3 regions of the Peribacillus sp. 05N428 genome follow, and region 3 is predicted to be linked to each of the others. Evidence: riboswitches for the same ligand, from Rfam matches in the RefSeq annotation. Region 3 holds a riboswitch; each other region holds the start of a gene.

Region 1 (11,270 bases), on a different contig from region 3:
AGGAGGAGGAATAATATGACAGCTCAAAATGAAAACAGAACGATGTTTTACGGTAAAGGGGATGTATTTGTATATAGGACTTTTGTGCAGCCTCTTACAGGTTTGAGGAAAATACCGGAATCAAGTTTCACAGAAAGAGATAATACTATTTTTGGATTTAATTGTCAGATTTCTCTGAAAGGAGAAGCTTTTTTATCTTCTTTTACGGAAGGAGATAATAGCTTGGTGGTTGCAACGGATTCCATGAAAAATATCATTCATCGCCAGGCGGCTAATTATCAAGGAAATACGGCTGAAGGATTTTTAAAGTTCATATGTGAAGTTTTCCTTGATAAGTATAGCCACATAGATGCAGTGGAACTGACAGCAACTGAAGTTCCCTTCGATCATGTACTCGTTCCAAAAGGGGAAGGACATGAAAATAGTGATGTTGTCTATCGATGTTCCAGAAATGAAAGGGCTACCACTACAATCGAAGTCAAAAGGACACCTACCGGAAGCAAAATCGTTAAGCATTCAAGTGGAATAGTTGATGTCCATTTAATCAAGGTTAAAGGAAGCTCTTTTTATGGATTTATTCAAGATGAATACACCACACTGCCAGAAGCTCAGGATCGTCCACTATTTATCTACTTGGATTTCGATTGGGAATATAGCCGCTGGGAGGATGGCACTGGAGCGGATCCAGAAAAATATGTAGCAGCAGAACAAATTTGTGATATTGCAAACACAGTGTTCCATGAACTGAATAACCGTTCGATTCAGCAGCTCATTTATCATATTGGTATTAGGATTCTGGAACGTTTCCCTCAGCTGGCTAATGTTCAATTTAAAACCAATAACCGTACCTGGGAAACCGTTGTGGAAACCATTCCGAATTCAGAAGGAAGTGTTTATCAGGAACCACGTCCTCCGTTTGGCTTCCAAGGCTTTGTCGTTACACAAGAAGACGTTAAACAAAAAAAGGCAGCTGATTCAACAGTAGGGGCTTCCCGATAATGGACAGTAAGCTGACCACACATGTTTTGGACCTGTCTAAAGGTCTGCCGGCAAAAGGGATGAAGATAGAACTTTGGGCCATAGCAGAACAGGGAGACCATTCTTTCATAAAAGAGGTCTGTACAAACAAAGATGGGCGAGTGGATGATCCGCTTCTTCAAGGGGATGATCTCAAACCAGGTGAGTATGAGCTTGTCTTTTATGTTGGGGAATATTTCAATGATGGAGCGAATGATCCCAATATAAGGCCATTTTTAAATAAGGTCCCACTTCGTTTTGGAATAAGAAGTAATGAAGAACATTATCATGTTCCTCTGCTTGTTGCTCCGGGAGGATATAGCACCTATCGAGGAAGCTAGTAAATCAGTAAGAGAGTTGGAGGGTTCAATTTGGCACATGAACGTACTGGTGCAGTGACTTTAGGCGGTAATCCAGTGACCTTGATTGGTCCCGAACTAAGAGTAGGGGATAAGGCACCTGACTTCGCACTATTAACAAATGACCGCCGTAAAGCACATTTAACAGACTATAAAAATAAGACATGCATCATCACGACTGTTCCTTCACTTGATACTGGTGTATGTGATTTACAAACAAGGGTCTTAAATGAAGAAGCAAGCAAAATGGGTGATGATGTAGCGGTGTTGGCTATCAGCGCAGACCTTCCCTTTGCTCAAGCAAGATGGTGTAATGAAAGTAATGTCGAAGCTATAACCATTCTCTCCGACCATTTTGATTTGTCATTTGGTACTGCATATGGAACGTATATGAAAGAACAACGATTGGAATGCAGGGCAGTATTTGTAATCAATCAAGAAGGAACCATTGAGTATGTGGAATATGTACCGGAAGTCACGGATCACGCAGATTATGAATCCGCATTGCAGGTAGCGAAGGAAGTGATAAATAAAGCTGGTGCAGCTAAATAAACATTTTCCCTTACGAAGGAAAGTAAAAGTACATTCTATTATCCGCAAGACCGTCCGATTTACAAAAAGCTGGACGGTCTTTTGGTGATACTGAATTAAATTAGTAGTTTTCCAGTGACTTATCCAGGTCTCTTTCTAATGTAAAATATAATTACTAAAATTAAACATTAATTACTTTTATTTGAAGGAAAAACATGCTATAATGAAAGTCCAATAGCTTTATATAAGATGGAAGCGCTTCCTTATCAGAGGAAGCGCCCTTTTTATGTTTTCACTTACTAATTAACATAACAATGCTAGAAACACCTGAAATAGAAATAAGTATACGTGTAAACTCCTGAAATCCGTCATCTCTGCTCCTTCCACTTCAATTTCTTGATGATAAACAGCCCCTGCAATGATATTTTCTACTTCAGCAAATGGTAAAATCTATCGAGGGACTATTTCCTTTTTAAAACAACTCTTCTGGTCATATCCATTCCCACTTAAGAATGATCAATGGTTTTAATTCAATAAAAGTTAAAAAGCCCTTGCCTTCTTTTATTTCTTGTTGAAGGTGAGAGCTTTTCATTGTTCCCATATCAATTTATCAATGTAAGCATCTGTAGTCCATGTATCATAATACTCTACAAAAATCCCTTCAGAACAAAATCTGAAGGGGTTTTCATGTTCATATAACCTAGATTATTAGAAGTTGAGGATTTTAAACTAATATCCTCGTCAACAGATGAATATAATAATCGTGAATTTTAGCATGTGGAAAATTTTTTTTTGAAAGGGGATTTTTCATGAGTTCGGAAAAACGAAGAAGATTATGTCAGGAATATGCAAGAATTTTAGGCGGAGACGGAATGATTACTCCAGAAGGAGTATGCTTGGTGCAAAAGTTTCGTAATATTAAATTCACAATACTTGATCGCAGAACGCAATCTCCACTAGTCAATCCGCAATTTTTTACGTTTGAAAATGTTGATAGTAGGGGGAATGCATTAAATTTAGGGGAAACAGTTCTTTTACAAGAAGAAGTTAACCCGTTATTAACTGAACTTAGAAAAAGGGACCTTTTAGTTACTTCTATTCATAATCACTGGTTATTTGAAGAACCTCGGGCAATGTATATGCACTTTGAATCGATTGAACCACCTCTAGATTTTGCTAAAAAAGTTAGAGATGCATTTAGAGTATTAAAAGTGTAGTCAGACTATACGAGGCAAGCAAGCCTTACATCAGTGAGATTATCAATCCCACTGATGTTTTCTTTTTTGTATATCATGTCTTTTATTTTTCCCTGGAGCAGGCCGCATGGCATCTTGTGTAGTTTCTAAATTACCGGATTAGGGATATCAAAAGTACATATTGGGCCATCAACACTAGCATGACTGAGCCTTTTTAGCCTTTATACTGATCCCCCCATACATAGTGTTTGGAACATAAATTAACAGGGAGGAGTTTAATTTGAAGAATTTCCAAATTTTCAAAGGTATTCAATTTATTATGTCCTGAAATAATAAGAAAAAATGCAGGAGAGGCCAAATGAAAAACAATAAATTATATCAAGTAATTATCGCTATTTTTATATTTGTCTTAATGGTCGATCACTCGGTCTATGCAATGGAATGGGAAGATGAAGAAGGACCCATAAGCTTTAAAATTGAGATGTTACCTTGGGAGATTGTAAACAACATTATTCCTGATAAAACAAATTTCACCATAATCGATATTGAAACTGGTTTATCATTTAAGGTACAACGAAGAGCAGGCAGCCATCATGCCGATGTACAGCCATTAACCAAAGAAGATACTCAAATCATGAAGAAAATTTATAATAATAAATGGAGTTGGAATAGAAGAGCCATTATTGTATTAATCAATAATCAAATGATTGCTGCATCCATGCACGGAATGCCACATGGTGCTGGTGCTCTTCCAAATGGTTTTTCAGGTCATTTTTGCGTTCATTTCTCTGGAAGTATTACGCATCGGTTGAAAAACGAAGATCTTTCTCATAAATTAATGGTATTGAAAGCGGCTGGTAAGCTTGATGATTATATACAAACGGTAAATCCTTACGAACTTATACGTATTTTTACCATTGCCATTAATCAAGGAAATCAGGAATTATTAGCAATGACCTTATCTAATCCGAGTCAAGCCAACGATGTCACTAAACTTGTTAAAGATATTACATACTTTGGAGTGGTTGACCCTTTAAGACAACCGCCTGAACAGCTAAATGGTCTATTTCTCGTGGATGTACCCGTTCAAGTAGCTATTTATAAGAAGAAAGAAGGCAAAGAAATAAAGGTTATGCATTTTATGATCCGCAAGGAGAGTTTGCCTGATCGTTGGTTTATTGATCAAGATGCAATTTATGAAGACTTGAAGTGAAAATTGTGAATGTTCAAGGAAACCAACCCAGGAGGTGCATTAAATGAGATTAACATGGATTGCCGGACTTTTGCTATTCGTTCAACCAGTGAATATTTCTGAAAGCTTATTGGTAACCCACCAAGGACAAACGATTGCCAGTGTCGACCATGCTGATATTACAATGCCCTACCTGGATGTTCCTATGGTAGACGTGGATAAATACAATCAATTTGTCGAAAAAATAGACCGGCAAGTTTACCAAAAACCTGTAAATGCCACAATGGACAAGCAAGGTAATATTCTACCTGGGCGGGTAGGTTACAAGCTATACCATCGAGCCTTTAAAGAGCAATTTCATTCCTTTTTGTACAGTAGTAGATCATACAAACTAGAAGTACCTTTGCTTGCTATTCATCCAAAGGTTGACAGCGAAATACTTGCGGAAATTCGTGAAAAAAAGATAGGTGAATATAGAACCTATTTTAATGTGAACAATAAAAATCGTTCAAATAATATCTCACTTGCTGCAGAAGCCATTAATAATTATGTCGTGTTTCCAGGAGAGGTCTTTTCTTTTAACCAAGCTGTTGGCAAGAGGTCAGTAGAAAAAGGATATTTGCTCGCTCGGGTTATCGTTAAAGGAGAGTTTTCTGAAGGGATTGGCGGAGGGATTTGCCAGGTTTCATCAACATTGTTTAATGCTATCGACAATGCAGGGTTGCAAACGATTCAACGCTATTCCCATACAAGGAGCGTTCCGTATGTTCCATCCGGCCGCGATGCAACAGTAAGCTGGTATGGGCCTGATTTTAGTTTTAAAAACAAGTACAATCAACCGATCCTGATCCGGGCTACGATCCAAGGAGGAATGGTGAGTATCATGGTTTACTCTTCAGATATGATTAATTATAAAATACGAAAGATTCCTGATGCTTCAAAGCAGATATCCAAAGAACAAATTATTCGTTCGTAAAAGTACACGTATACGAATGGGGGCACCTTTGGCAAATTTGATGTATATATAGAAGAAACGCGTAAAAACAGCCTTTGCTTATTGGAGCAAGGGCTTGTTTGGGACATTTTCTTGAAAAAGAGAAGGGTTTATTCGTAGGTAAATCGAAGTTAATCAAAGGAATAAATGTTCAAACCACTTTTGATGAAATATTCACCTACACTGACATACTGTTGTCAGCATAGACGTTTACACTAGCTATCGGAACTGCAACTAGGAAATCACCCGGTGACCCTAAATATTGAAGTATAGTTACTTACTCAACATTGAGGAGGAAATCGATTATGAGCGAAACAAACACATTAAGAGGACTCACCACCGTCAGTTTTTGGGCCGACGATCTAGTGGCGGCAAAGAAGTGGTACGCAGAGCTGCTGGGTACCGACCCATACTTCGAACGCCCGGGATATGCCGAGTTTCGCCTCGGGGACTACCAGCACGAGCTGGGCCTAATCGATAGCCGCTACGCGCCCGGTGGTTCGTCGACCGGAGCGGCCGGGGGTGCCGTCGTGTACTGGCACGTCGACGATGTGACAGCAACTTTCGAGAAGCTGCTGTCTATGGGAGCGAAAGAACACGAGGCACCCACAGTTCGCGGTCAGGGGTTCATTACTGCATCCGTGGTTGATCCCTTTGGGAATATCCTAGGCATTATGTACAATCAGCACTATTTGGATGTTCTGGATTCGAACAGAAAAGCGTGATCCGCGCTGACGGCATTCAAAGCATGTCCAGTTTGCATTACTCGCATCTAGTTCGTATATACAATTTATAGAATCGTTTACTGATCGGAGCTGTCATTAAGGCAGCTTTTTCTTATGGAACTATACATAAGGAGATAATAAATGGATGGTACAATTGCGTTATCTCCATCGAAAAAAGTATCTATTGTGAGGGGATTTTTGATTTGTAAGAGGAATATAGAGCTAAATAAATGTAAGCCGCATTCCTTCGATGAAAAATGCGGCTGTTTCAAAAATTATTTAAGGGTTTAATACCCTCGATTCCGATCTACCATTCCACTTAATGGTTGTTCACTTGAAAATCGCCTTAAATTTTCTATGAAAAAGTTGCTCACTTCGTTAATCGTACTGGGCCCTGACAGGTGGGAAGTGACAAACACATTGGGCATGGACCAGAAGGCATGTTCTTTTGGCAACGGTTCTGTCTCAAATACATCAAGGACTGCTCCCTGAAGATGTCCTTCCCGCATGACAGATAGTAAAGCCCCTTCATCTATCAATGCGCCGCGGCCAACGTTGATAAGGTAAGCGTTGGGTTTCATCGCTAAAAGTAGGTCCTGGTTAATGATATGATAAGTGGAATCCGTTAAAGGAAGCGTCAGGACCAAATAATCCAGGTCTTTTACAAATTCACCCCATTGATCTGGAGTAAAGTGGAGATCCACGAGTGTTGCTTGTTTTCCACTAAAGCTTAACCCATGTACATTCATATCAAATGCTCGGGCTTTACGAACAAGTTCAGCGCCAATCGATCCAAGTCCAGCGATCCCGATTGTTTTCCCTTTTAGGGTTTCAGAAATGAAAGGATCCCACCTTCGCTCCAATTGCGATTGTTTCATCCGAGGACCGTCTTTCACTATGTCCAAGAGAAACAAAAATACATATTCAGAGATGTAAGCACCAAATTGGTCAATAATTCGAGTTATTGTAATGTTTTGAGGTATCGAATTGTCTGCTATCAAATCATTGACCCCTGCTCCCATTGATTGAAACCAGCGAACAGATGCGGCTATTGGTTTACATAGTAATTGTGTAGGAAAATTCCACCCCAAGATAACTTCAGTGCCTGGTAAATATTTTTCTGCTTCCTCCAAAGTTTTCGCTGTCTTCACCGATATGAACCCACTATTGCGGATACGATCAGCATAAGCATCGACCTCTGTCTGAATAGGACTAAATACAAGAATGTTTGGTTTGTGTGTACCCCCCATTGGCTCTCTCCTTATTGATTCTTTAAATATAGTGTAAATTCTTCCACCTGAGTCGTACATGGATAAAAAAACAGTGCATTACTTTCGAGTATGCACTGCTTTTTAAAATTTCTCCAGAATCATTCGTTTTATTTATTTAACAAAATGGCTTCTGCGTTACTAGGCTGCAGAGCTGTTTGCAGTGTTCTTTTTTCTTCATCGTTTAAAGGGACCAATGGTAAGCGGACACCTCCAACATTTAATCCCCGCATATTTAATGCTGATTTTACTGGTGCCGGGCTTGGTGCAGCAAATAATGCTTTCATGATTGGAAGAAGTGTACGATGTGCAGCGGCAGCACCATGGACATCACAATTTTTAAAGCTATTGATCATTTCTTGCATTTCATTGCCAATTATGTGTGAAGAAACCGAAACGATGCCTGCTCCACCGATGGCTAAAACCGGTAATGTTAACCCATCATCGCCGCTGTATAAAGTAAAATCACTAGTTGTTTTGCTTATGATTTGTGCCATGGCATCCAAGTCACCACTTGCTTCTTTTACTGCCACGATATTGGTGATTTTTGAGAGGCTGACAATCGTCTCCACTGACATGTTTACAACACTTCGACCTGGAATGTTATAAAGCATTACCGGTAATGAAGTGGAATGGGCAATAGCGCTAAAGTGCTGAAATAATCCTTCTTGAGACGGCTTGTTATAGTATGGGGTAACGAGCATGATTCCGTCGACTCCTGCTGCCTCCGCTTGCCTTGTCAAGCTGATGGAAGCTCTCGTGTTATTTGAGCCGGTTCCAGCTATGACTGGAACTCTTCCATCAACAACTTCTACAACAAATTTGAATAAATCCACTTTCTCTTCTTGAGTTAATGTAGGGGACTCTCCAGTTGTACCGGCTATTACTAATCCATCAGAACCATTAGCAATTAAATAGTTTACTAAAGTTCTCGTAGCATTAAAATCAACCTCTTCATTATGATTGAACGGGGTAACCATTGCGGTTAAAACTTGGCCAAAATTCATAACTTCACACCCTTTTGTATAATTTTTTAAAAATATTCAGAGGTGGTTAGGGCCATTCAGGAGTAAACGCAAAAAAGCAACAACGAGGATTCGCTGCTGCATTAGAAACAATATTTACCAAGAAAATGTTTCCGCGCATAAGATAGCCCTCCATATAGTTTCCTATATGACAGTCCTGTATTTATTCAATAGCAGAACCAGCTTCAAGAACATGAGATTCTTTCCGCTTCGGCAAATTCCCCTTTCCACAATAGTCATAGGATCTCATTCTCCTCAAAATGTGTACTAATGGTCTTTGCTCCTCTATCCTCACTTCAAAAGATTCCGAAGTAAGAAAATATTTAATTGATTGTAATATAACAGGGAATCCATTCTGTTGCAAGCCTAATTATGAAGTTTTTTAAGAATGCTAGAAATCTATGGAAATGGCTAGAGTATTGGGGTGGATTCATCTTTATTCGTTATAAGTTGAATAAATATTTAATGGACGAGGGTTCTAAACGAGGGAGTAGTAGAAAATACAACTCCCCTTTTATGATTCTTTTTTATTTATTCGATTAAAACTCAAATTACAGTTGGCCACTAATTTTAATCGGTAATTTCAACTAAGTATTCGTGCGTATAAAAACCTTCAATTCGTAAATAATATCCATATCTTACAATCAAAGGAGTGAAGTCTATTGAAAAGATATTCATTCTTTAAAAAGCAAGAAATTCATAAATCTACAGACTTCACTGATGTACTCAAACATCTGCAAAAGTCCAAGGACTTCACAAGCTTTACACTCGATTTTGAAAATGAAATATACTGTGTATCTTTTTTCGATACATTAATTGATAAAGATATAATGCATAGGGACCTCCTTCCTTTTTTACATACAAATTCTTCAACTCTGGAAGAGCTTGTACACAACTTGCCAATAGAGGGGCTTGTTTTTACAAAAAATCCTGCTGAACTACAAAGTCAGCTGTTAATGGGTTATATAGCCATTACATTAAATAATCAATCTGATCAAGCAGTTTTAGTTAAAGCAGCAAATAACACTTCGAGGCAAGTTACACTGCCAGAGGTAGAGTTCAGTGTTGTCGGTCCGAAAGAGGCACTGGTCGAATCACTTGATACGAATATATATTTAATCCGAAAACGGCTTCCAATTGCAGAACTTGCTGTTGAAGAAATTATTGTTGGGAAGTTATCCAAAACAAGAGTAGCTGTGATTCATATAGAAGGAATTGCAAATAGCGAGAATGTAGAAACCGTCATACAGCGCATATCTGATTTAAGGGTTAACCAAATAATTGATAGCTCCTATATTTCCCAAATGATTGAAGATAATAAAAATTCTCCTTTTCCTCAATTTATCGATACGGAACGACCTGATCGATTGGCTGCAGTACTTGGAGAAGGCAAAGTAGTGATCTTGGTGGATGGAGCTCCACATGGCTTACTTGGGCCCTCTACATTCTTTGAGTACTTTGCGGCATTCGAAGATTATTTTCTCAACTGGACAATTGCCTCATTCTTTAGGCTTATTCGTTTTTTTGCTGTATTGTTTTCCATCTTAATGACCCCCATATATGTCGCAATTCTCACCTATCATTATGAGTTGATCCCAAAGGATTTAGTCAGTACGCTTGTGATTTCTCGTAGCGGAATTCCATTTCCACCGATTTTAGAAGCATTAATCTTGGAATTAGCCATCGAACTTCTCAGGGAGGCAGGAGCTAGACTGCCGACTAAAGTAGGTCAAACAATAGGTATCGTAGGTGGTATTGTTATTGGGACGGCATCTGTTGAAGCAGGGCTGACGAGTAATGTATTGTTAATTCTTGTTGCATTGTCGGCTCTTGGTTCTTTTACTACACCTGTTTATCAAATGGGTAATACCATTCGCTTAATTCGATTTCCTCTCCTACTCATGGCTTACTTTTTAGGATTATTGGGTATAGCTATCAGTTTTTGTTTTTTGCTTGTGCATTTACTGAGGGTAACTTCCTTAGGGAGGCCATTTCTTGAACCATTATATCCGCCAAGGATTTATGATATGCGGGATGCCTTGATTCGTTTACCATTTTTTCTTCAGGCTAAACGTCCAATTGAGGTTCAGACGGAAGACACCGTTCGGTTAGAACCCAAGGAAGATACTAAAGACTAAGTGAGAGTGGAGGTTTCTTACATGAACGATAAAAGTGATCAAATCTCGCCTTTTCTAGTCTTCTTTTTAATCGTTAAAATTCAGGTAGGTGTAGGGGTCCTGGGATTTCAAAGGATAATCATTAAATCTGCTGGCCATGATGCTTGGATGGCGGTCATTATAAGTGGTGTAGTCTTTTCATTGGGTATTTGGGGTATGTACAACCTATTAAATCGGCACGATATGGACTTAATAGGCATACAGAAACGACTTTTTGGAAAGTGGCTTGGCGGTTTACTAAATATCATTTGGATACTGTATTGGCTGATGGTGGGGATTTCTGTTTTAAGATCCTATCTTGAAATCGTTCAATCCTGGGTATTCCCCCAAATTAACACATGGTTGGTGACCTCCATATTTGCTTTATTAATTTATTATGTGGTTTTAGGTGGGTTTAGAGTGGTCGCCGGTATTTGTTTTTTAGGGATCAGTATCCCTTCTTATTTAATTCTAACTTTTTATTTCCCGCTGGAATTTACACATTTTCGCAACCTATTGCCCATATGGGATCATTCTCTTAAAGAAATGGCCCTTGCATCTAAGCAAATGTCATATAGCTATTTAGGCGTTTCCACTTTAATGATGTATTATCCATTAGTTAAGCATCGTAAAAGTTCACAAAAGTGGGCGCAACTAGGAAATCTTACTTCTGTTTTCCTTTATTTATGCCTAACGATCCTGACAATAGGGTATTACAGTGAAGGCCAAATCAGTAGATATATTTGGGCAACTTTGTCTTTTTGGGGAATTGTACAAATGCCTTTTGTTGAACGGTTTGAGTACATA
Region 2 (11,270 bases), on a different contig from region 3:
ACGGGTTGTCCTTCTTCATGGTGAAGGAAGATTCTTCTCTGCAGGAGCGGACATTAAAGAGTTTACGGAAGTGAAAAACGGGAAAGCCTTCGAGAAGCTGACCAAGAATGGTCAATCTGTATTTGAGAAAATCGAATCTTTTCCAAAACCGGTCATTGCAGCCATCCATGGAGCGGCGCTTGGCGGAGGATTGGAGCTGGCTATGGCCTGCCACATCCGTTTGGTCACCGAAAGGGCTAAACTTGGTTTGCCTGAGCTGCAGTTGGGCTTAATCCCCGGGTTTGCTGGGACCCAACGTCTTCCTCGTTACGTAGGCATGGCAAAGGCAGCTGAAATGCTGTTTACAAGTGAACCGATTTCAGGCACCCAAGCTGTGCAATGCGGATTGGCGAATCATGCCTTCACGGATGAAGAACTGATTCCAAAAGCTAAGGATCTAGCCAATAAAATTGCCAAGAAGAGCCCACTGGCATTAAAGTCGGCCATTGAGTTATTGAATTATTCCAAGCATGATTCCTACCATAAAGGTGTGGAAAGGGAAGCTGCCCTCTTTGGCCAGGCTTTCGATACTGCTGATGCACAAGAAGGAATCGCCGCTTTCATTGAAAAAAGGGAAGCTGTATTCAAAGGGAAATGATGTTTCGGTTTAAATAACTATTTTTATATATCATGCAGGATTTTGGTGAAATCTGTAGAACATTACTATATATCAATAAAATTCATAATCTTCAAAACTCAAATTATTCGGGAGGTATTATCGTGAACATTTATGTACTGCTGAAAAGAACATTTGATACAGAAGAAAAAATTACACTATCCAACGGGAAAATCAATGAGGATGGAGCAGAATTCATCATTAATCCATACGATGAGTATGCAGTTGAAGAAGCAATCCAGGTGCGTGATGCACAAGGCGGCGAAGTAACGGTTATTTCTGTCGGAACGGAAGAGGCTGAAAAGCAATTACGCACAGCGCTGGCAATGGGTGCTGACAAAGCTGTATTGATAAATATAGAAGACGACATAGAAAATGGCGACCAATTCACGACTGCCAAAATTATTGGCGAATACTTAAAAGATAAAAACGCCGATCTAATCATTGCAGGGAACGTTGCAATCGATGGCGGCTCCGGTCAAGTGGGACCACGCGTTGCCGAAATTTTGGAGATTCCTTATATTACAACCATTACTAAATTGGACATAGAAAATGGAAATGTAAGCGTTATCCGTGATGTCGAAGGTGACTCTGAAACGATCGAAGCCTCTCTTCCATTATTGGTGACAGCGCAACAAGGGCTAAATGAGCCACGTTATCCTTCATTGCCAGGAATCATGAAGGCAAAGAAAAAACCGCTTGAAGAATTGGAATTGGATGACCTGGATTTGGAAGAAGACGATGTTGAGGCCAAAACAAAAACGATTGAAATTTACCTTCCTGCTAAAAAAGAAGCTGGAAAAGTTTTGGACGGGGAAATCAGTGCTCAAGTTACCGAGCTTGTTCAATTATTACGCAGTGAAGCAAAAGTGATTTAATCGAAACGGTACTTTTCAAAACAACAACACACGACAAAAAGAAAAATAGAGCACAGGAGGTTTTTATAAATGGCTAGAAAGTTTCTTGTATTGGGCGAAGTTCGTGATGGTTCACTAAGAAATGTATCATTTGAAGCTATCGGTGCGGCTAAGCTTGCTGCGGATGGCGGGGAAATCGTTGGTGTTTTAGTTGGTGACAGCGTTCAGAATTTCGGTAATGAATTGATCCAGTATGGTGCAGACCGGGTTATTGCAGTCGAAAATGATCAATTGAAACAATATACTTCAGATGGATATGCGCAAAGCTTGCTTGCCGTCATCGGGCAGGAAAAGCCGGAAGGGATTTTCTTTGGACATACGGCCTTAGGAAAAGATCTTGCACCTAAATTGGCTGGAAAACTTGAATCAGGATTGATTTCCGACGTTACATCCATTGAAGAAGAAGGCGGAAATATCGTTTTCACCCGCCCGATATATTCTGGTAAAGCGTTTGAAAAGAAAATTGTTACAGCTGGCGTGATTTTCGCGACAATCCGTCCGAACAATATCGAACCATTAGCGAAAGATGAGTCCCGTTCTGGTGATGTTTCTACATTAAGTGTGGATATTAAGGACTTACGGACAATCATTAAGGATGTTGTTAGAAAAGCCAGTGAAGGGGTCGACCTTTCAGAAGCGAAAGTAATCATCGCGGGTGGCCGTGGCGTGAAAAGTGAAGATGGTTTTGAACCATTAAAGGAACTGGCACAGGTTCTTGGCGGAGCGGTAGGAGCTTCCCGAGGAGCATGTGATGCAGACTATTGCGATTACTCATTACAAATCGGGCAAACGGGTAAAGTCGTAACACCTGACCTTTATATCGCCTGCGGAATTTCCGGTGCAATCCAGCATTTAGCGGGAATGTCCAACTCCAAGGTTATCGTTGCCATCAATAAAGACCCGGAAGCTAACATATTCAATGTGGCTGATTATGGAATTGTCGGAGATCTTTTCGAAGTCGTTCCATTGCTTACGGAAGAATTCAAAAAACTTAAAGTTAACGCGTAAAAGAAATAATACAGATGAGGGGCAAGACATTCGGCATAAGCCGATACATGTCTTGCCCCTTTATTTGCGCTACTGGGGAGGGTTTTTGGCCTGCATAATCACTCTTTTTTTGGACATCCTACCACTGAAGCAAAATATTAGCATCGATTTGAGCAACAGTGGTATACTGTTTTTAGTTATTTGAGTAAATTTGAGGAGGAAATATATATGGCTATTGTAAATGCAACTGACCAAACTTTCACAACAGATACTAGCGAAGGTGTCGTTCTTGTAGACTTTTGGGCTCCATGGTGTGGACCTTGTAAAATGATCGCTCCTGTTCTTCAAGAGCTTGATACTGAAATTGGCGATACAGCAAAAATCGTAAAAGTGGATGTAGATGAAAACCAAGAAACAGCTGGAAAATTCGGTGTGATGAGCATCCCGACATTAATCGTCCTTAAAGACGGTGAAGTGGTCGATAAGGTTGTTGGTTTCCAACCTAAAGAAGCACTTGCTGAACTTATTGCAAAACACGCGTAATAGTAAGTTAGCTAAAAAAAGCTTCAAGTCTGCGGACTTGAAGCTTTTTTCGCTATCTTGATATATAATGATTGTAAAAATGGGAGAACAGGAGGCTGAATGCATGAATCAACAAATAAAGAATAAACTTGCCCTTCTTCCCGATCAACCTGGTTGTTATTTAATGAAAGATCGTCAGGGAACGATCATATATGTAGGCAAAGCGAAAGTGTTGAAAAATCGTGTCCGTTCTTATTTTACGGGATCTCATGATGGGAAAACATTTCGACTCGTGAACGAGATTGAGGATTTCGAATACATCGTCACCTCTTCCAATATCGAGGCTCTTATTTTAGAGTTGAACTTAATCAAAAAACATGACCCAAAATATAATGTCATGCTAAAGGATGATAAGACGTATCCTTTCATCAAGCTGACTGCGGAACGCCACCCGCGTCTAATCATTACGCGAAAGGTCAAAAAAGACAAAGGGAAATATTTTGGTCCTTATCCGAATGCATTTGCAGCTAACGAAACGAAAAAATTGCTCGACCGCATCTATCCCCTAAGAAAATGCAATACGTTACCGGATCGCGTTTGTCTCTACTATCACCTTGGCCAGTGCCTTGCCCCATGTGTATATGATGTAGAGGAACAGGAATATAAAAAAATGGTCGATGATATCAACCGGTTCTTGAACGGCGGGCATACTGAAATAAAAAAAGAACTGACTGAAAAAATGCTGGAGGCATCGGAAGAGCTCGATTTCGAGAGGGCCAAGGAGTTCCGTGACAAGATTGCCCACATCGATATTACGATGGAAAAGCAGAAAATGATGACGACCGATTTCATCGACAGGGATGTATTTGGCTTTGCCTATGATAAAGGCTGGATGTGCGTTCAGGTATTTTTTGTCCGGCAGGGTAAATTGATAGAAAGGGATGTTTCGCTTTTTCCGGTCTACGATGAACCGGAACAGGAACTTCTTACATTCCTCGGTCAGTTTTACGAGATTACGAACCACTTTAAACCAAAGGAAATCTTGCTGCCAGAATCTGTGGATGCCGAAATGGCCGAAGGGCTGCTTGGTGTCAAAACGATTCACCCGAAACGGGGAGCGAAAAAAGACATGCTTAAATTGGCGAATAAAAATGCCTCCATCGCCCTTCAGGAAAAATTCTCTTTGATTGAAAGGGATGAAGAAAGAACGATCAATGCGGTGGAAAACCTCGGGAAACAACTGGGTATCTACACCCCGCATCGAATTGAAGCTTTTGATAACTCCAATATCCAGGGAAGTGACCCCGTTTCCGCTTTAGTCGTGTTCATTGATGGGAAGCCGGAAAAAAGAGAGTACCGCAAATATAAGATCAAGACGGTCCAGGGACCTGATGATTATGAATCGATGCGTGAAGTGGTCAGAAGAAGATATTCACGAGTATTGAAAGAAGGGCTGCCGCTTCCGGACTTGATCATCATTGATGGCGGAAAGGGACATGTCGAAGCGGTAAGGGATATTCTGGAAAATGAATTAGGCTTGGATATTCCACTTTCAGGCCTCATTAAGGATGAAAAGCATAGAACCTCGCAATTGATGATCGGAAATCCGCTTGAACTTGTACCTCTTGATTCAAGGAGCCAGGAATTTTACCTATTGCAAAGAATTCAGGATGAAGTGCATCGGTTCGCGATTACGTTTCATCGCCAGCTACGCGGGAAAAATGCGGTTCACTCCCAGCTTGATGATATTCCAGGAGTCGGGGAAAAGCGAAGGAAGCAATTATTAAGGCATTTTGGATCATTGAAGAAAATCAAAGAGGCGACGGCCGAGGAAATCATGGAAGCTGGCATGCCAAAAGGGGTAGCCGAGGGAATCGTTAGAAAATTACAAGAATAATCTTGCTACCGATAAATCTCTATGCTATGATTAAAAGGAATTTTTAACTAGACAACTTAAAAGTGCTGATAGAGGTGCGGAATTCAAGAGTAAAAACCTGGAGAAGTATGAGCTTCCATGAAAGGTTTTGAAAGGGGACGCCGCCGAAGGAAGACAAGACTCATACCTTGTCCTCCTGGTCCGACATTTAAGAAATGGCGGATTGTCAGGGTTTATACCCTGGAGAGCTATCTCACTGTGTTTACAGTATTAGATATGTGACCACAGCAATGAGATATTTCTCATTGCTTTTTTTATTGCCTAAAAAGTAGAGAGGGTGCATGAGGATGGCATTAATCGTTCAAAAATTCGGCGGAACATCCGTCGGTAGCGTAGAAAAAATCAAAAATGTTGCCAATCGGGTAATCGAGGAAGCGGAGAATGGAAATGAGGTGGTCGTCGTTGTTTCAGCTATGGGGAAAACAACGGACCAATTGGTTTCCATGGCGCGTGATATTTCCGGATCCCCGAGCAAGAGGGAAATGGATATGCTATTGACGACTGGGGAACAAGTAACGATTTCCCTGTTAACGATGGCATTGATTGAAGAAGGACATGAAGCCATTTCGTATACTGGCTGGCAGGCTGGCATGCAAACGGAATCCGTTCATGGGAATGCCCGGATTTTAAACATCGATGCCACGAGGATCCAAGCTCAGCTTCAGGAGAAGAAAATAGTGGTGGTAGCCGGTTTCCAGGGTAACGATGCAAATGGGGAAATCACTACCTTAGGGCGAGGAGGATCCGATACGACGGCGGTTGCCATCGCTGCAGCGCTGAATGCGGATAGATGCGATATTTATACGGATGTAACGGGTGTTTTCACAACGGACCCACGCTCCATAAAAGGCGCGCGAAAACTCCAATCCATTTCTTACGATGAAATGCTGGAACTTGCCAACCTGGGGGCGGGGGTCCTTCACCCAAGGGCTGTCGAATATGCAAAAAATTATCAAATTCCGCTTGAAGTCCGTTCAAGCATGGAGAGAGAATCAGGTACGATCATAGAGGAGGAAGCAACTATGGAAGAAAACTTAATTGTACGCGGCATTGCTTTTGAAGACAGTATTACGAGGGTCACAATATATGGTTTGCCCCAATCACTTGGTGCATTATCCACAATCTTCACGACGCTTGCGAAAAACCGGATCAATGTGGACATCATCATTCAAAGCATGACTGCCGAGGATACGACGAATCTATCTTTTTCCACAAAAAGTGAAGATACGGAAGCGGCCTTGATCGTGCTGGAAAATAATAAAGAACAATTGGGGTTCGACCGAGTCGAAACGGAGAGCGGGTTGGCCAAAGTGTCCATCGTCGGTTCTGGTATGGTATCCAATCCGGGAGTGGCTGCCGAAATGTTTGAAGTGATGGCCAATACAGGCATCCAGGTGAAAATGGTCAGCACATCGGAAATTAAAGTTTCGACCGTCGTCAATGAAAAGGAAATGGTGAAGGCGGTTGAATCCCTTCATGAAGCATTTAAACTTGGTCAGCATGCAAATGTGCTAGCTTAAGTGTCAGGAGTCCAATAAAAAACAGACTTCCGGTAAAAAGGGTAAGTCTGTTTTCAGGGCTCATTAGATTGGATCTCTGGGATCCCATTGGATGGTGAATATCACTTTTTTTGCGCGGCGTTTGATTTCTTCCGTTGATTCGCTGAGGAATTTTTTTTGCAGTGTAAACTGCTCGGCAAGGAAACCGGCTTCAAGTTGGAAGTGACAATCAGGGTGTAAATCCAAACGGCGGCTGATTATTTCACCTGTCAGGGATAATTCCATCTCGTGTTTCGTATATTTCAAGATTTCCAGATTGCCCCATCCAGCGTTTTGGAAGAATTCAATCACTTCCTGATCGCCATTCAATGGGAATTTTCTTGCTAATTGTTTACCTGCCCAATAGAGGATTTGATTAGAGTCTTTTCCGAGAATATCGTTCAATAGAACTTCTCTGATTAATTCGTATCCGAAAGCTGGAACTTGGAATTCTTCAGTTGTTTGAATTTCTTCAGTTTGAATCTCTTCTTCTATCGCAGCAGCAATATTTTTTTTCATAATTTATCGCCTCTTTCTGTAAATCTATTATAAACGTATTTCTTTTGCAAATTATACTGTTTTTTATTTATTTAAATCACAATTGGAAAAAAATGAGAAATTATACCGGGATATTAATAGTTAAATTAGAAATTTCTTCAAAATATCATCTTGACAAACAAAAAATAGCCAATATAATCCAATAAAATCTATTCTGAAAAAGAGATTTCTTGTATCCGTTTTCTTGACGCACATAGAAGTCAGGAGTAAAATGGACATGTCACATAATTGTAAAGGAAGTATAGAGGAGTTTTTTGACTCTATACTGTATTTTCACGCGGAGATAAAAGGTAGCCACCAGTTTATCTTTGCATGATTTTTCACAAATTAAGGGGGGGCACTTAGTGGCAAAAAATCGTGAGTTTGGGAATCGCAGGCTTCATTCACTTCTAGGAGTAATTCCAATTGGTCTATTCCTAATTTTTCATTTATCGGTAAACTTTATGGCAACAAAAGGAGAAGAAACTTTTAATGGGGCAGTTCATTTAATTGAGTATACGCCCGTGAAGATTTTGGTAGAATGGGTCGTCATCTATCTACCGCTCATTTTCCATGCTGTGTACGGAATTTATATTGCCTTTACAGCAAAAAACAATTTAGGCAGATTTAGTTTCTTCCGTAACTGGATGTTCATGCTGCAACGCCTAACTGGAATCATAACGTTGATTTTCCTTGTTTGGCATATATGGGCAACTAGAATTCAAGCAGCTATGGGTGCTGAAGTTAACTTTGACATGATGGCAGAGATTTTCTCTAGTCCATTCATGATTGTGTTCTATATTGTTGGTATTATCTCGGCAATCTTCCACTTTGCTAATGGATTATGGTCATTTGCTGTGAGCTGGGGTCTTACAGTTTCACCAAGATCGCAAAGAATCATGACTTACTTTACATTGATCGTTTTCGTTCTTCTTTCTTATATCGGAATCAGCGCAATTTTCGCATTCGTATAAGAAGATAGAGTTCATTTATAAGAATTAGGAAAAACATAGCTTGGCTAATGGAAATAAGGGAGTGACAGAATTGGGTAAAGGTAAAATAGTTATCGTTGGTGGAGGTCTAGCTGGATTAATGGCTACGATCAAAGCAGCAGAGCTGGGACAACAGGTTGATTTATTTTCTTTAGTGCCTGTTAAACGCTCTCACTCAGTTTGTGCCCAAGGCGGAATCAACGGGGCAGTAAATACAAAAGGTGAAGGGGATTCTCCATATATCCACTTCGACGATACAGTTTATGGCGGAGATTTCTTGGCTAACCAACCGCCGGTTAAAGCGATGTGCGAAGCAGCACCATCGATCATTCATATGTTTGACCGTATGGGTGTTATGTTCAACCGTACTCCGGAAGGTCTTCTTGATTTCCGTCGTTTCGGTGGTACTCAACATAGCCGTACAGCATTCGCTGGTGCAACAACTGGTCAGCAATTACTTTACGCATTGGACGAGCAGGTTCGCCGTTATGAAGTTGAAGGCCTTGTAACGAAATATGAAGGCTGGGAATTCCTTGGAGCTGTTATCGATGATGAGCAAACAGCACGCGGTATCGTAGCACAAAACCTGACTTCAATGGAAATCAAATCATTCCCTGGAGACGCAGTCATCATGGCGAGCGGCGGCCCTGGAATCATTTTCGGTAAATCAACGAACTCAATGATCAATACAGGCTCAGCAGCTTCCATCGTTTATCAGCAAGGTGTTAATTATGCTAATGGTGAGTTCATTCAAATTCACCCGACAGCAATCCCTGGCGATGACAAACTTCGTCTAATGAGTGAATCCGCTCGTGGTGAAGGTGGACGTATCTGGACATATAAAGACGGGAAACCTTGGTATTTCCTTGAAGAAAAATACCCTGCTTATGGTAATCTAGTACCTCGTGATATCGCGACTCGTGAAATCTTCGACGTATGTATGAACATGAAGCTTGGCATTAATGGTGAAAACATGGTTTACCTGGATCTATCACATAAAGATCCTAAATTACTTGATATTAAACTTGGCGGAATCATTGAAATCTACGAGAAATTCATGGGTGAAGATCCTCGTAAAGTTCCAATGAAAATTTTCCCTGCCGTTCACTATTCTATGGGCGGACTTTGGGTTGATTATGACCAAATGACTAACATCAAAGGTTTATTCGCTGCAGGTGAGTGCGATTATTCACAACATGGCGGTAACCGTCTTGGTGCCAACTCACTTCTTTCCGCAATCTATGGTGGTTCAGTCGCTGGACCGAACGCCGTTAAATATATTGAAGGCCTTGCTAAAACTTCAGAATCCATTCCTTCTTCATTGTATGAAGGGTACGAAAAACAAGAACAAGAGAAATGGAATGAAGTCATGTCTCTTGATGGTAACGAAAATGCGTACGTCCTTCACAAAGAACTTGGTGAGTGGATGACACAGCATGTTACTGTAGTTCGTTACAATGACAAGCTGAAAGAAACGGATAACAAGATTCTTGAGCTGATGGAACGTTACAAGAAAATTAACATCAATGACACGGCTAAATGGAGTAACCAAGGAGCTGCATTCACTAGACAGCTGCAAAACATGATGCAATTGGCTCGTGTAATCACAATTGGTGCATTAAACCGTGACGAAAGCCGCGGAGCGCATTACAAACCTGATTTCCCAGAACGTAATGATGAGGAATTCATGAAAACTACTATGGCAACATTCAAAGGCTTGGATCAAGCACCTGAATTCCATTATGAAGACATAGATGTATCACTGATCGCACCGCGTAAACGTGACTACACTACGAAACACTAAAGAGGGGGAGCAAAAAAATGGTTGAAACTAAATCTGAGACTAAAACAGTCCGTTTTATAATCACTCGTCAAGATACACCGGATTCAGCTCCTTATGATGAGGAATTCGAATTAGCGTACCGTCCGAATATGAACGTAATTTCCGCCCTAATGGAAATTCGTCGTAATCCAGTAACGGTACAAGGCAAGCACACTACAGCAATCGCATGGGACATGAACTGTCTTGAAGAGGTATGTGGTGCTTGTTCAATGGTTATCAATGGTAAACCAAGACAATCATGTACAGCTCTTATCGATCAATTGGAGCAGCCGGTTCGTCTAGCACCAATGCGTACATTCCCTGTTGTTCGTGACCTGCAAGTCGATCGCAGCCGTATGTTCGACTCATTGAAAAAGGTAAAAGCATGGATTCCAATCGATGGAACGTACAACCTTGGACCAGGACCGCGTATGCCAGAAAAGAAACGTCAATGGGCTTACGAGTTATCTAAATGTATGACTTGCGGTGTATGTTTGGAAGCTTGTCCGAACGTAAACAGCAATTCAGACTTCATGGGGCCACAACCATTATCACAAGTTCGTTTATTCAACGCACATCCAACTGGTGCAATGAACAAAGCTGAACGTTTAAATACGATCATGGGTGATGGAGGACTTGCAAACTGCGGTAACTCACAAAACTGCGTGCAGTCTTGCCCTAAAGGCATTCCATTAACGACTTCGATTGCTGCGTTGAACCGTGATACTACGATCCAACAATTCCGTAACTTCTTCGGCAGTGATGAAGTTTAATCATGAACATGAAAGAACCTGTATCTTATGATATGGGTTCTTTTTTTCATTGTTTTACATACACAGACTTGGTTGGGAATCGAGAGAATCATAAACGATTGATAACTGGGGTTGAAGTGTAAATCCAGCACCAGGCCAACTGTGAAGGATTTGTGAAGTGAGCTTGATAATTTACCCTGCTTTCAATAGAAAATCCTTTTCATTATCGTTGTTTTCTTATAAAATGAGTGAATAGTCATTCAATTCAGAAAGGGTGTGCACAAGTTGGGCAAAATATCATATATCGATAATATTACGGAGTGGATCAATGATTTTTCTTTTAAACATGAGATTAAGATCCGCTTTTCGGAAACTGATATGTTTGGGCACTTGAATAACACGATTCCTTTTACTTATTTTGAGGAAGCTCGGATTGAGTATTTCAACAGTATGGGGTTCATGAAGGATTGGACCTCGGCTGAATGCGGTGAGATGCCGGTTGTTGCCAATTTACAGTGTGATTACCTTAAGCAGATGTTTTTCAATGATCAATTGACAATCCATGTGAAAGCTGACCATATCGGGAATTCTTCAGTGGACCTACACTATATG
Region 3 (11,270 bases):
GATCGAATTGCTGAGGGAAGCAGCGGTCAGGCTGCCTGCCAAGGTTGGCTCCACCATCGGCATTGTTGGCGGTATAGTCATCGGTTCAGCCGCTGTGGAAGCGGGATTTGTCAGTAACGTCTTGTTGATGCTTGTCGCTTTGGCTGCCTTGGCTTCATTTACGGTGCCGATTTACCAAATCAGCAATACGATTCGCCTTATCCGCTTTCCCTTTCTAATTGCTGCCCAGTTATACGGGCTGTTTGGAATAGCTTTATGCAGTGCATTCATTTTAAGTCATTTATTGAAATTGACTTCGCTTGGCAGTCCTTATTTAGACCCGCTTTACCCGTTAAGAATTCATGACTTTAAAGATAGTCTGATTCGCCTCCCTTTTTCAAAGCAGAAAAAACGCCCGCAGTTTCTGCGGACGGAAAATCCACTAAGGATAAGGAAAGAGGCGGAAAAACGAAACACCCGTAATGATATCGATGAATAAGGAAGTAGAAAGCGGTGAGAAGGAATGGAAGTCAAACCAAATGAAACAAAACAAATATCTCCATTTTTTGTTTTTTTCCTCATGCCCGGCATGCAGATTGGAGTAGGGATATTGGGGTTTGAACGGATCATAGCGAAAGAGGCTGGCCAAGACGCATGGATATCGGTCCTAATATCAGGGTTGATCATAAATGTTCTGCTTTGGATGTGTTTCAAGCTTTTGGGCAGGGGCCCTCAAACTCTTGATTTGGTTGCCATCCACAAGGATTTGTTTGGTAAATGGGTGGGGAATGCTTTCAATATTTTATTCATCTTCTACTTTATCATGATTTCCATCATTCTTATCAGGACTTATTTAGAAGTCATTCAGGTTTGGATGTTCCCTGGTGTCAATGTCCTGATGCTGATAACCATCATTCTTATTCTCGTGTATAACTTTGTGGAGGGAGGTTTCAGGGTCATTACCGGTTTTTGCATAATCGGCCTTATAATCGGATCGCCATTATTCCTCTTGAATTATTTCCCTTTGAAGTACGCCCACTTTGAAAATTTGGGTCCTTTTCTTGACCATTCCTTTTTGGAAATCATGAAGGCCTGTAAGAAAATGACTCTGAATTACCTTGGTTTTGAATTAATCCTCATTTATTATCCTCTCATTAAAAATCGTGAGAAATCTCAAAAGTGGGCCCACTTAGGGGCGTTGTTCACTATGGTGATATATGTGGTATCCATACTTGTTTCATTAGCCTACTATCATCAAGATCAGCTGAAAGATGTAATTTGGGCAACTTTGACGTTATGGAAAATTGTAGACCTTCCATTCATTGAAAGGTTCGAATACATAGGGATTTCCGTTTGGCTGTTCATGGTGCTGCCGAATGTTTGCCTAGGGGTTTGGGCCGCAAGCAGGACAGCGAAAAGAGTATTCGGATTTAGACAAAAAAAGATGTTGGTTCTCATTCTGATCATCATTTTGGTTTCCTGCATTTTTTTGGATAACCGCTATAGGATCGATAAGTTTAACACGATCAGTTCGCAAATTGGTTTTTATATCGTTTATTTGTATCTTCCTCTCTTATTCATATGGCAGTCGATCGTCTATAAATTCAGGGGGCATAAATCATGAAAATCAAACTTCTCTTGATAACATTAGCAAGCTTTTTGATGACGGCGTGCGGCGTGGAAAAGCAAATATTAGAAGATATATTAATTGCTGAAGTCGTAGGTTATGATGATGCCGGAGACAAGAAAATCAAAGGAACGGTCGTTGTCAGCGTTCCTCAGCCTGGAGAGGAAGCAGATCTGGGTAAAGAAGTATATGAAGCGGACTCCCATGATATAAAGGCGGCCCGCCAGCAGGAAAATGCAAAAACACCATACCCGATTGTCGGCGGGAGACTGACAGTCACTCTATATGGTGAAGAATTGGCAAGTAAGGGATTGAATGATTATGTCGATACATATAGGCGTGACCCAATGGTGGGAAGGGATTTGTATTTAGCGGTCGTTCATGGCAAAGCGGAGGATGTAGTTAAAATGGAGCCGAAGTTGATTAAAACTCCAGGGGTTCAAGTGAAGGAGCTGATCGAACAGAATATAAGGACTAATTTGCCTGATGTAGATCTTCACAGGTATTTATATGCGTGTCATGGTAAAGGGATCGATCCGGTCTTGCCCTTATTGGAAACAACAGAAGACCAAATACGGGTAAGGGGGATCGCCTTGTTTAAAACGGATCGTTATATTGGTAAATATATACCTTATGAAGACGGCTTTTTATATAAGGTCCTTAGTGAAAATTTTAAGCTGGGGAGTTATGAAATTAAATGGAAGGAAAATGACTTTACCGATATCAATAACGTGGAGTCACGTGTCCATTATCATATTTCGAATGCCAATCAAGACCCAAAGGTCAGGATTGAAGTGAAAATGAAAGCGAGTCTGCTAGAGGTCCAAGGCTACGACTTGGGCAAAGCGGTCGACCTGAATAAAATAGAGGCCAGGGCCGAGCAGGTCATTGGCAAAAAATTAAATGAGATGGTAACCATGTTTCAGGAGAACCATATAGATCCGCTTGCACTCGGTGATCATGCTAAAAGTAAAACAAGAAATTTTGATCAAAAACATTGGGAGGAGGCATATCCCGATATTCCAATCGAGGTCGATCTGGATATTGAAATGATTCAAACGGGAATAGCTGAATAAAAGTAGAATATTCTGGAGTTTTCCCCTTTATAATAGGGTATTGGTGTAAGGATTGTGTCAATGCGGCTAAAAAAGGGGGAAAAGCATGGACAAAGCATGGTGGAAAGAGGCAGTTGTGTATCAAGTGTATCCAAGGAGTTTTATGGATAGTGATGGCGATGGTATTGGTGATATAAATGGGATTTTGATGAAGCTAGATTATTTACAAGAGCTGGGTGTGAACGTGATATGGCTATCCCCAGTTTATCAATCTCCCAATGATGACAATGGGTACGATATCAGTGATTATAAAGCAATCATGACTGAATTCGGGACCATGGCCGATTTCGATAGGTTGTTGAAGGCCGTTCATGAACGTGGAATGAAGATCATGATGGACCTGGTGGTCAATCATTCTTCAGATGAACATCCATGGTTCGAGGAATCCCGTTCCTCAAAAGACAATCCGAAACGTGATTACTATATTTGGAAACCTGGCAGGGATGGGAAAGAGCCAAATAATTGGGAGTCGATTTTTAAAGGTTCAGCATGGGCATATGATGAAAGAACCGATGAATATTATTTACATTTATTCAGCAGGAAACAACCGGATTTAAACTGGGAGAACCCTAAGCTCCGTGAGGAAGTTTACAGCATCATGACTTGGTGGCTGGATAAGGGTGTCGATGGCTTCCGGATGGATGTCATCAACTTCCTTTCAAAAGATCAAAGCTATTCAGATGGAGCCGTTCATCATGAGAAGCAGTATGGTGATGGAAGCCCCTTTTTCCTGAATGGACCGCGCATACATGAGTTTCTGCAGGAAATCAATCAACGGGCACTTTCTGGACATGACGTGATTACGGTTGGGGAAATGCCAGGCGTCACACCGGAGGAAGCGCAATTGTTCACAGGTAAAGATCGTGGTGAGCTACATATGGTCTTTCAATTCGAACATATGGATTTGGGGAGGGGACCAGAAGGGAAATGGAGTAACGAAAAATGGAATCTAACCGATTTAAAGCGAATTCTCTCTAAGTGGCAGACTGGTTTGGAGGGGGATGGCTGGAACAGTTTATACTGGAACAACCATGATCAGCCCCGGGTTGTCTCAAGGTTTGGTAATGATGGAAAGTATCGTATTGAAAGCGCAAAGATGCTTGCCGCTTGTCTTCATATGCTGCAAGGTACACCTTATATATATCAAGGGGAAGAGCTGGGAATGACCAATGTTGCATTTGAAAGCATCGATGAATACCGGGATATCGAAACATTGAATTCATATGACGAACTCGTCCATTCTCATGGCTGGTCAAAAGAGCGGATGATGTCAGCCATCCACGCCCGCAGCCGGGATAATGCGAGGACACCGATTCAGTGGAATGACTCCCGGAACGCAGGATTCACGAAAGGGACCCCTTGGATTAAGGTTAATCCCAATTTTCCCGAGATTAATGCAGAAAAGGCTTACAATGATCCGAATTCCATTTTTTATTTTTATAAAAAGCTTATCCAACTGCGCAAGGAACATGATATCGTCGTTTATGGCCGTTTTGAACTGCTGTTGCCGGATGATGAACGAATATTTGCCTACACGAGATCGTTTGAGGAAGAAAAGCTGTTGGTACTGTGCAACTTTAAAGAAGAGCAGGCCTCTTATACTTTGCCTGAAGAGCTTCATGCATATTCTGCCACAAAGCTGATCGGCAATTATGATCAGGAGGAAGAAGGAATCTCCAGCAAACCCCTGCAACCATATGAATGCAGTGTTTATCATTTGAAATGAAAAAAGGACCTGTTCTTCTCCGGTTAGGGAAGAACAGGTCCTTTGCGTATTATTTTGATTTAAGGTCACATTCCTCAAGCGGAATGATTTTCGTTTTATGCTTAATTTTATAGCCGAACCATAGGACGAAAAATAGAATCAAGCCAATGTAGGAAACGAACATTGAATTCCAGTCGATCCCATCGCTGCTGAAAGCCTGATAGCCTTGTCCGATGATAATGATAATACAAAGGACAAGTGCGAATATAGGTCCGAATGGGAAGCCTTTTGCCCGGAATGGTAAAGCATTCATATCAAGGCCTTGAGCGGCGTAAGCTTTGCGGAACCGATAATGGGCAATCGCAATCCCTACCCAGGTGACGAATCCTGCCATGCCTGAAGCGTTCAATAACCAGATATAAACGACGCCATCCCCGAAAAATGAAGCTAAGAATGCAACGCAGCCAACTAAAGAAGTCACGATAAGTGCATTCACGGGCACTCCTCTTTTATCTAACTTGCCTAGGAATTTCGGTGCTTTCCCATCACATGCCAAGTCCCATAGCATACGGGTTGAAGCGTACATGCCAGAGTTACCGGCAGAGAGTACGGATGATAAAATGATCGCGTTCATGATGGATGCAGCAAATGCAAGGCCGGCCCGTTCAAATACAAGCGTGAATGGACTTACGGCAACATCTTGACTCAATAAACGTGAATCCGTAAACGGAATGATCATTCCAATAACGAAAATTGCTAGGATATAGAACAAGAGGATGCGCCAGAAAACGGATCTGATCGCTTTTGGGATATTTTTTTCTGGATCTTCACTTTCACCAGCGGTCACTCCAAGCAATTCCGTTCCTTGGAATGAAAAGCCGGCAGCCATGAATACGCCTAGAATCGTGAAGAACCCTCCGTTAAAGGGACCTTCGCCCATTGTGAAATTGGAAAAACCGATTGGGTCATTCCCACCCATGATTCCGAGAATGATCAGAACACCCGTAATCAAGAAAATGACGACTGTCACGACCTTGATCATGGCAAACCAGAATTCTGTTTCCCCGAAACCTTTAACTGACATGTAATTGATAAGAAACATAGTGATTAACGCAATGGCACTCCAGATAAATGAAGGGCTATCCGGGAACCAGAACTTCATAATTAAGACAACGGCTGCCAATTCAGCGGCAATGGTGATTGCCCAGTTATACCAGTAGTTCCAACCAATCGCAAAACCGAAGGACGGATCGACGAATTTGGATGCATAGACACGGAACGAACCGGCCACTGGCATGAACGCCGCCATTTCTGCAAGACTTGTCATTAAGTAATAAACCATGATGCCGATGACCGCATATGCCACCAAGGCACCGCCGGGACCGGCTGAATGAATGGCACCGCCACTTGCTAAAAATAAACCTGTTCCAATCGTTCCACCTAATGAAATCATCATTAAATGACGCGCTTTCAGGCTCCTTTTCAATTCAGTAGGGCTTGAAGGTGATTGTGAATTTGACAATTGATGTTACACTCCTTTTTATTGGAAGGGAACGAAAAATAAAAAAACAGCAGTCGAAAAAGATCGACGGCTGTTTATAATAAACCCGTTTATCCTTCCGAAGATAGCTCCCCACGCTTTTTAAAAAAACGTGACAGTGGTGTTCCTATTCGGTTACACCGCCAGCAAGAATATACATGGAATATACCCTAACTTCGGCAACTTATCCTTTCAAACGGAGTCTTTAATTTTCCAGAATCTCGTCCGTTTTACTTTTATAAGCTGCAGCCTCTAACTCATCGGTAAATGAGGAAGTATTCAATTTTTCTAAAATCGTTGGCGTCAGTTTGTAGGTGACGTCGGACGATTTTACTCATGAAATTCATGCAATCGCTAATAGATTGCTAGTAATTGAGTAAACTTTACTATATCAAAATTATAAAATAACTTCTGGGATATCGCAATGATTATTTTATGTGGTTATTTTTTCCTAGTTAATGAATGAAGGCAGGAAGGAAGAATCAAGTGACGATATACTAAAATATAGCACATCCTGATAACTAAACGGTTTTCCGTTTTATTAGGGCATAGTCCAGTTTTACATGTTTGACCTCTTCAGGATTCTCAAAGAGATCCACTGCCATTTTCCCGATCCATTCCAGCGGTAAGGAAATGGTCGTGATGTCTAGCATTTCGCCAAGGCTATCATTATTGAAGCCGAGAATGGCACAATCTTCCGGTATCCTTATACCCGATTTCCTAGCGGTAAGAATGAAGCCCGCCGCCGTGTCATCATTCGTGATGATGATGGCTTCAGGTTTATCCATCATCGAATTCCATTCCTGAAACAATTGTTCACCGTCTTTGATGTGATAACTGCCTTCAAACAGCCATGCTTCATTGTTTATCAGTTGATGTTTACTCATGATATCGTTAAAGGCCTTTGTACGATGGGAACTGTTCCTGCTCTTTTTACGGCCGAGGCTGTATCCGATTTTCTTATATCCTTTAGCAATCACGTACTCAAGGGCACAGGAGAAAGCTGCATAATGATCAATGCTGATGGATGAGAATTCAGCCTGGGCGGTATCTTCACATAAAATAATCGGTCCGTATTTTTGGTAATTCAAGAGGATTTTCATTTCCGAAATCCTTGAACAAACGATAATGCCATCGAGCTGTTTCATTTGCAGCATATTAAAAGCCTGGATCTCTTTCTCCCTGTCATAATTTGTTTGAAAGATGACGATATGACAGCCAATTGCATTTGCCTGTTTTGTGATTCCGTTAACGATTGCCCCGTAATATGGGTGATTGTTGAAGGGGATGATGACGCCGATAAGGTTGGTTTTCCCTTTTGAAAGATGAATGGCGTTGATGTTTCTCGTATAATTCAAACGATTGATCGCTTCTAAGACGCTCTTTCTTTTATCGGGGCTTACATATGGATGATCATTCAATACACGAGACACTGTTGAGACAGATACACCAGCACATTGAGCTATTTCTTTAATATTTGTCATGGTATCACCGTTTTTCTTTTTTTATATTGTACAGTATGAAACCCATTTCAGGGCAAGGGAACAGTGTGGGACTGCTGAAGATTTCTTCAAATAAGGTCTTGTTATGGTATTGGTTTCATCCTTTAATATTGGTCTAAGTCTTAGAGGAGGAGGAAATCATGATGTTCCAAACTTTAATCACCCTGTTTGTGCTTTGCGGAATCGAATTGGGATTTGCGTACTTGGCCATTTCCTTGAAACAGGAGAAATGAGTGGCAATGCCCGTCAAGAAGTCCGCGGCTTTATACGTGGAAACCGCGTTTACTCGTGAATTTCACGTCGTCCAGAAATAGCTCCCCTAGTTATGTTCACCAGTAAAACTCCACAATATAAATATAATTTCATCATACGGAATGACTGACTGTCAGGAAGCTGCCTAGTGGAGCTTCCTGACAGTTTTTGCTGTGTGTAAAAGTCATTGCTGATGGAATCGATAAGCAACAAATCTGGAACATGTCCTTTATGGGGAAATATCCTATACTCCGTGGAACACGATGACAATCGCGGGAATCGAGGCTGGACCAAAAGCTGTTTGGATAGTCGGCAGTTGTTTTATCCTGAACCTCTTACTGATTTTCCTTTTCTTCAAACAGTTTAAACTCGTTTCATTTGATCCATCACTTGCTGCCGCGATGGGAATTCCTGTACTGTTCTTTCATTACTTATTGATGAGCCTCATTTCACTGACAACTGTTGCTTCTTTTGATAGTGTAGGTTCCATTTTAGTAGTTGGGATGCTCATCATACCTGCGGCAACGGCCTATCTGCTGTCAGACCGTTTAAGCCGCATGATATTGGTCAGTATCGGGGTCGGGGTGCTAAGTTCCGTCATCGGCTACTATTCAGCCACCATTTTGGATGCCTCGATATCAGGTTGCATGGTGGGTTCGGCCGCCATATTATTCGGATTGGCCTTTCTCTTCTCCCCGGGCAATGGATTGGTCAGCCTATTGCTGAAACGGAGAAAATCAAAGGAATCACATGCATAGCTCTCCATGCCTGCAGGCTTCATGGAAATAACTCCATGAGGCCTGTAAACTATTCTTCGATATAGTTGTGATTTTATTTGTTTAAAGTATAATGAATAAGTGTATTTATAGATGTATCGCAGGAGCCTTTTTAAGGGAGAGTTTAGTATGGAAGAACAAAATAAATTTTCATCTCGAATAGATTTTTCTTTGGTCACAATATTGCTGTTATTATGCGTTGGAAGTTGCCTGGCAATCTATAGTGCCCAAACGACTGGACAGTACGCTGAAAACTTCTTAATAAAACAAATTTTTTGGTATATAGTGGGGATTGGAATCGTATTAGGGTTCATCACACTGGATTCGGACCAGTTGAAAAAAATCTCTTGGTACGCTTATGGCTTCGGATTATTTTTACTTTTTTTGCTGATCATTATGCCGGAAAGCATCGTTCCTGTCCGGAATGGTGCGAAAAGTTGGTTCATCATTCCGGGAATCGGTTCGATTCAGCCATCGGAATTCATGAAGGTTTTCCTGATCCTGGCTTTAGCGAATGTCATATCGAACCATCATCTCAAAAACACGCTGAAAACGATTCAAACGGATATCTGGCTGCTTATTAAAATCGGTCTTGTGACCGGTGCCCCTTTATTGTTAATCATGCAACAGCCGGATTTGGGCACCTCGCTTGTCATCATGTCAATCATGCTCGGAATGATTTTCATATCAGGGGTAACATGGAAGATCCTGCTGCCGATCGTTTCGGGAGGAATTGTCGTCGCGTCCACGGTCCTGTACTTTGTACTTTGGAAGCCTGAAATCCTGGAAAAATACCTAGGGGTAAAATCTTATCAATTCGGCCGTATCTATTCTTGGCTGGATCCATATAATTATGCCAGCTCCGAAGGGTATCACTTAACCAAATCCTTACTGGCCATAGGCTCCGGCCAGACCACAGGCAAGGGAATCGGTTCAAGGGAAGTGTATTTGCCCGAGAGTCATTCGGATTTCATTTTCAGCATCATCGGTGAAGAATTCGGCTTCATCGGATCAAGCATCATCATTTCCTTGTTTTTCCTATTGATTTACCACATAACAAAAACGGGAATGGACACGAAAAATAACTTCTATACATATATCTGTGTGGGCGTTATAAGCATGTTGACGTTCCACGTTTTTCAAAATATCGGCATGACTGTAGGCCTTTTGCCGATTACGGGGATTCCGCTTCCATTTGTCAGTTATGGAGGAAGCTCGCTCATGGGGAACATGATGGCGATGGGCTTAATATTCAGCATTCGGTATCACTATAAGAAGTATATGTTTTCTACGGATATCTAATAATAAAGCCGGCCCCCGATGGCCGGCTTTATTTGTAGCAAAAAAACAAAAGGAGCAGAATCCACCCCCCTGAATGTTTATTTATTGAATGTTCGTTCCAGATGGAAATTGATTTTTATATCCGGAAAATTGTTGATACGATTGGCCTAAGCTGGTAGCTTGCGCCTTTTCTAAACTATACCAGCCTTTTTCGAACATAAGGTTATAGAGTTCACGCTGCATCTCCTGATTTTCTTTGGAAATGGAGAAAATGTCTTGGAATAATGCTTGATTACTCATTTCATGCAGGGCAACGGAAAGGGAGTTACAAAAGTATTTTTCAGTTGTGAGCATATCATTTATAAAATCCCTGTCATTCATTTGCGGTGTTTTTGCCACGGGAGATTCAGGATTTTGGACTTTGTTTTCATTGGGCATCAAGAACCCTCCTTTATTGATATTGTTGTTGACTCTGATTTTGGTCCGGGTTCAAATGTTTCAAAATGGTATCGTAATGGCGTTGATGCATGAGTCCGCACCGATTTAACGCATCAATGATTTGCGGGTCCTTACATTGTGTGGCAAAAAAATGTGCTTTTTTAACCGCATTCAGATTCCATGCAAGCATGTCGGTCAAGTATAAGCTATCTTTCACCGAAACCATCTCCGGCGGCTGTTTCATGAAGCCGGTCGACTGCTGTTGGCTATTAAACGAATTTTGCTGTTCCATCATTCTACCTCCTTATGTGTTCTTTAATCGGGCTTAATTTTCCCTTCATGAAATTTTTTATTCTTGATTCTAAATATCTGAAAAATGGATTAAATGGTAAAATAATCTTGTGCATCTATTTTCCAAAATGATTTGGAGGGGAATGCAGATGGAAAGGATTTTGAAAAATCTATTCCTTTTTTTATCAAAGAATAAAGCTATGAAACAGGCTGCGAAAAAATACGGGCTGCGGTTTGGTGCATCTCGCTTCGTGGCAGGAGAATCCTTGTATATGGCATGTGATGTGATTGCTGAACTTAACCGGAAGGGGCTTGCTGTCACCATTGATTATTTGGGTGAATTCATTGAAGATGAACAAGAGGCAGGGAAGATGGCAGAAGAGTGCATCGAAGCCATCCGGATGATTGGCACAAATGACCTGGATTCACAGTTATCCCTGAAGCTGACCTCGATGGGCTTGGATGTGTCCGAACAAGTCGTAATGAATAACATGCGGAGAATCTTGGATGAAGCTAGAGCCCATCGTGTTTTCGTGACGCTTGATATGGAAGATTTTCCGCGCTGTCAGCCGACTTTGGATGTATTCAAAACCCTGAAGTCTGAATATAATGAATTGGGGACTGTCATTCAAGCTTATCTGTATCGGACTGAGAGGGATATTGAAGAGCTGGATGCATACCATCCGAATTTAAGACTTGTTAAAGGGGCTTATAAAGAACCAAGGGACGTGGCTTTTCCCGAAAAAAAAGATGTGGATGAGAAT

What was found. A riboswitch is a leader RNA that binds a small molecule or an ion and turns the genes downstream of it on or off. The one in region 3 is predicted to bind lysine.
Region 1: another riboswitch for lysine. It lies ahead of dapA (4-hydroxy-tetrahydrodipicolinate synthase); the one in region 3 lies ahead of AC1DIV_RS09275 (amino acid permease).
Region 2: another riboswitch for lysine. It lies ahead of AC1DIV_RS04535 (aspartate kinase); the one in region 3 lies ahead of AC1DIV_RS09275 (amino acid permease).

Annotation. Positions count from the first base shown of each region.
Region 1 is NZ_JBFTMS010000038.1:18,525-29,794, reverse strand. Features, by position in the region: gene uraD (2-oxo-4-hydroxy-4-carboxy-5-ureidoimidazoline decarboxylase) at 1-2, shown strand, start outside; gene pucL (factor-independent urate hydroxylase) at 16-999, shown strand; gene uraH (hydroxyisourate hydrolase) at 999-1,358, shown strand; gene tpx (thiol peroxidase) at 1,389-1,928, shown strand; gene AC1DIV_RS23945 (DUF1259 domain-containing protein) at 2,717-3,124, shown strand; gene AC1DIV_RS23940 (hypothetical protein) at 3,462-4,316, shown strand; gene AC1DIV_RS23935 (VanW family protein) at 4,360-5,271, shown strand; gene AC1DIV_RS23930 (VOC family protein) at 5,595-6,014, shown strand; gene AC1DIV_RS23925 (D-2-hydroxyacid dehydrogenase) at 6,302-7,264, opposite strand; gene dapA (4-hydroxy-tetrahydrodipicolinate synthase) at 7,393-8,289, opposite strand; lysine riboswitch at 8,425-8,603, opposite strand; gene AC1DIV_RS23915 (spore germination protein) at 8,970-10,445, shown strand; gene AC1DIV_RS23910 (GerAB/ArcD/ProY family transporter) at 10,467-11,270, shown strand, end outside.
Region 2 is NZ_JBFTMS010000003.1:250,336-261,605, forward strand. Features, by position in the region: gene AC1DIV_RS04510 (enoyl-CoA hydratase) at 1-637, shown strand, start outside; gene AC1DIV_RS04515 (electron transfer flavoprotein subunit beta/FixA family protein) at 760-1,533, shown strand; gene AC1DIV_RS04520 (electron transfer flavoprotein subunit alpha/FixB family protein) at 1,603-2,580, shown strand; gene trxA (thioredoxin) at 2,782-3,102, shown strand; gene uvrC (excinuclease ABC subunit UvrC) at 3,206-4,978, shown strand; lysine riboswitch at 5,040-5,216, shown strand; gene AC1DIV_RS04535 (aspartate kinase) at 5,305-6,537, shown strand; gene AC1DIV_RS04540 (YslB family protein) at 6,601-7,074, opposite strand; gene AC1DIV_RS04545 (succinate dehydrogenase cytochrome b558 subunit) at 7,458-8,066, shown strand; gene sdhA (succinate dehydrogenase flavoprotein subunit) at 8,137-9,888, shown strand; gene sdhB (succinate dehydrogenase iron-sulfur subunit) at 9,906-10,679, shown strand; gene AC1DIV_RS04560 (acyl-CoA thioesterase) at 10,944-11,270, shown strand, end outside.
Region 3 is NZ_JBFTMS010000007.1:76,742-88,011, forward strand. Features, by position in the region: gene AC1DIV_RS09255 (spore germination protein) at 1-478, shown strand, start outside; gene AC1DIV_RS09260 (GerAB/ArcD/ProY family transporter) at 503-1,603, shown strand; gene AC1DIV_RS09265 (Ger(x)C family spore germination protein) at 1,600-2,682, shown strand; gene AC1DIV_RS09270 (glycoside hydrolase family 13 protein) at 2,768-4,447, shown strand; gene AC1DIV_RS09275 (amino acid permease) at 4,497-5,948, opposite strand; lysine riboswitch at 6,045-6,229, opposite strand; gene AC1DIV_RS09280 (LacI family DNA-binding transcriptional regulator) at 6,488-7,450, opposite strand; partial or broken gene AC1DIV_RS09285 (metal ABC transporter permease) at 7,933-8,478, shown strand; gene AC1DIV_RS09290 (FtsW/RodA/SpoVE family cell cycle protein) at 8,626-9,798, shown strand; gene AC1DIV_RS09295 (spore coat protein) at 9,880-10,215, opposite strand; gene AC1DIV_RS09300 (hypothetical protein) at 10,229-10,507, opposite strand; gene AC1DIV_RS09305 (proline dehydrogenase) at 10,656-11,270, shown strand, end outside.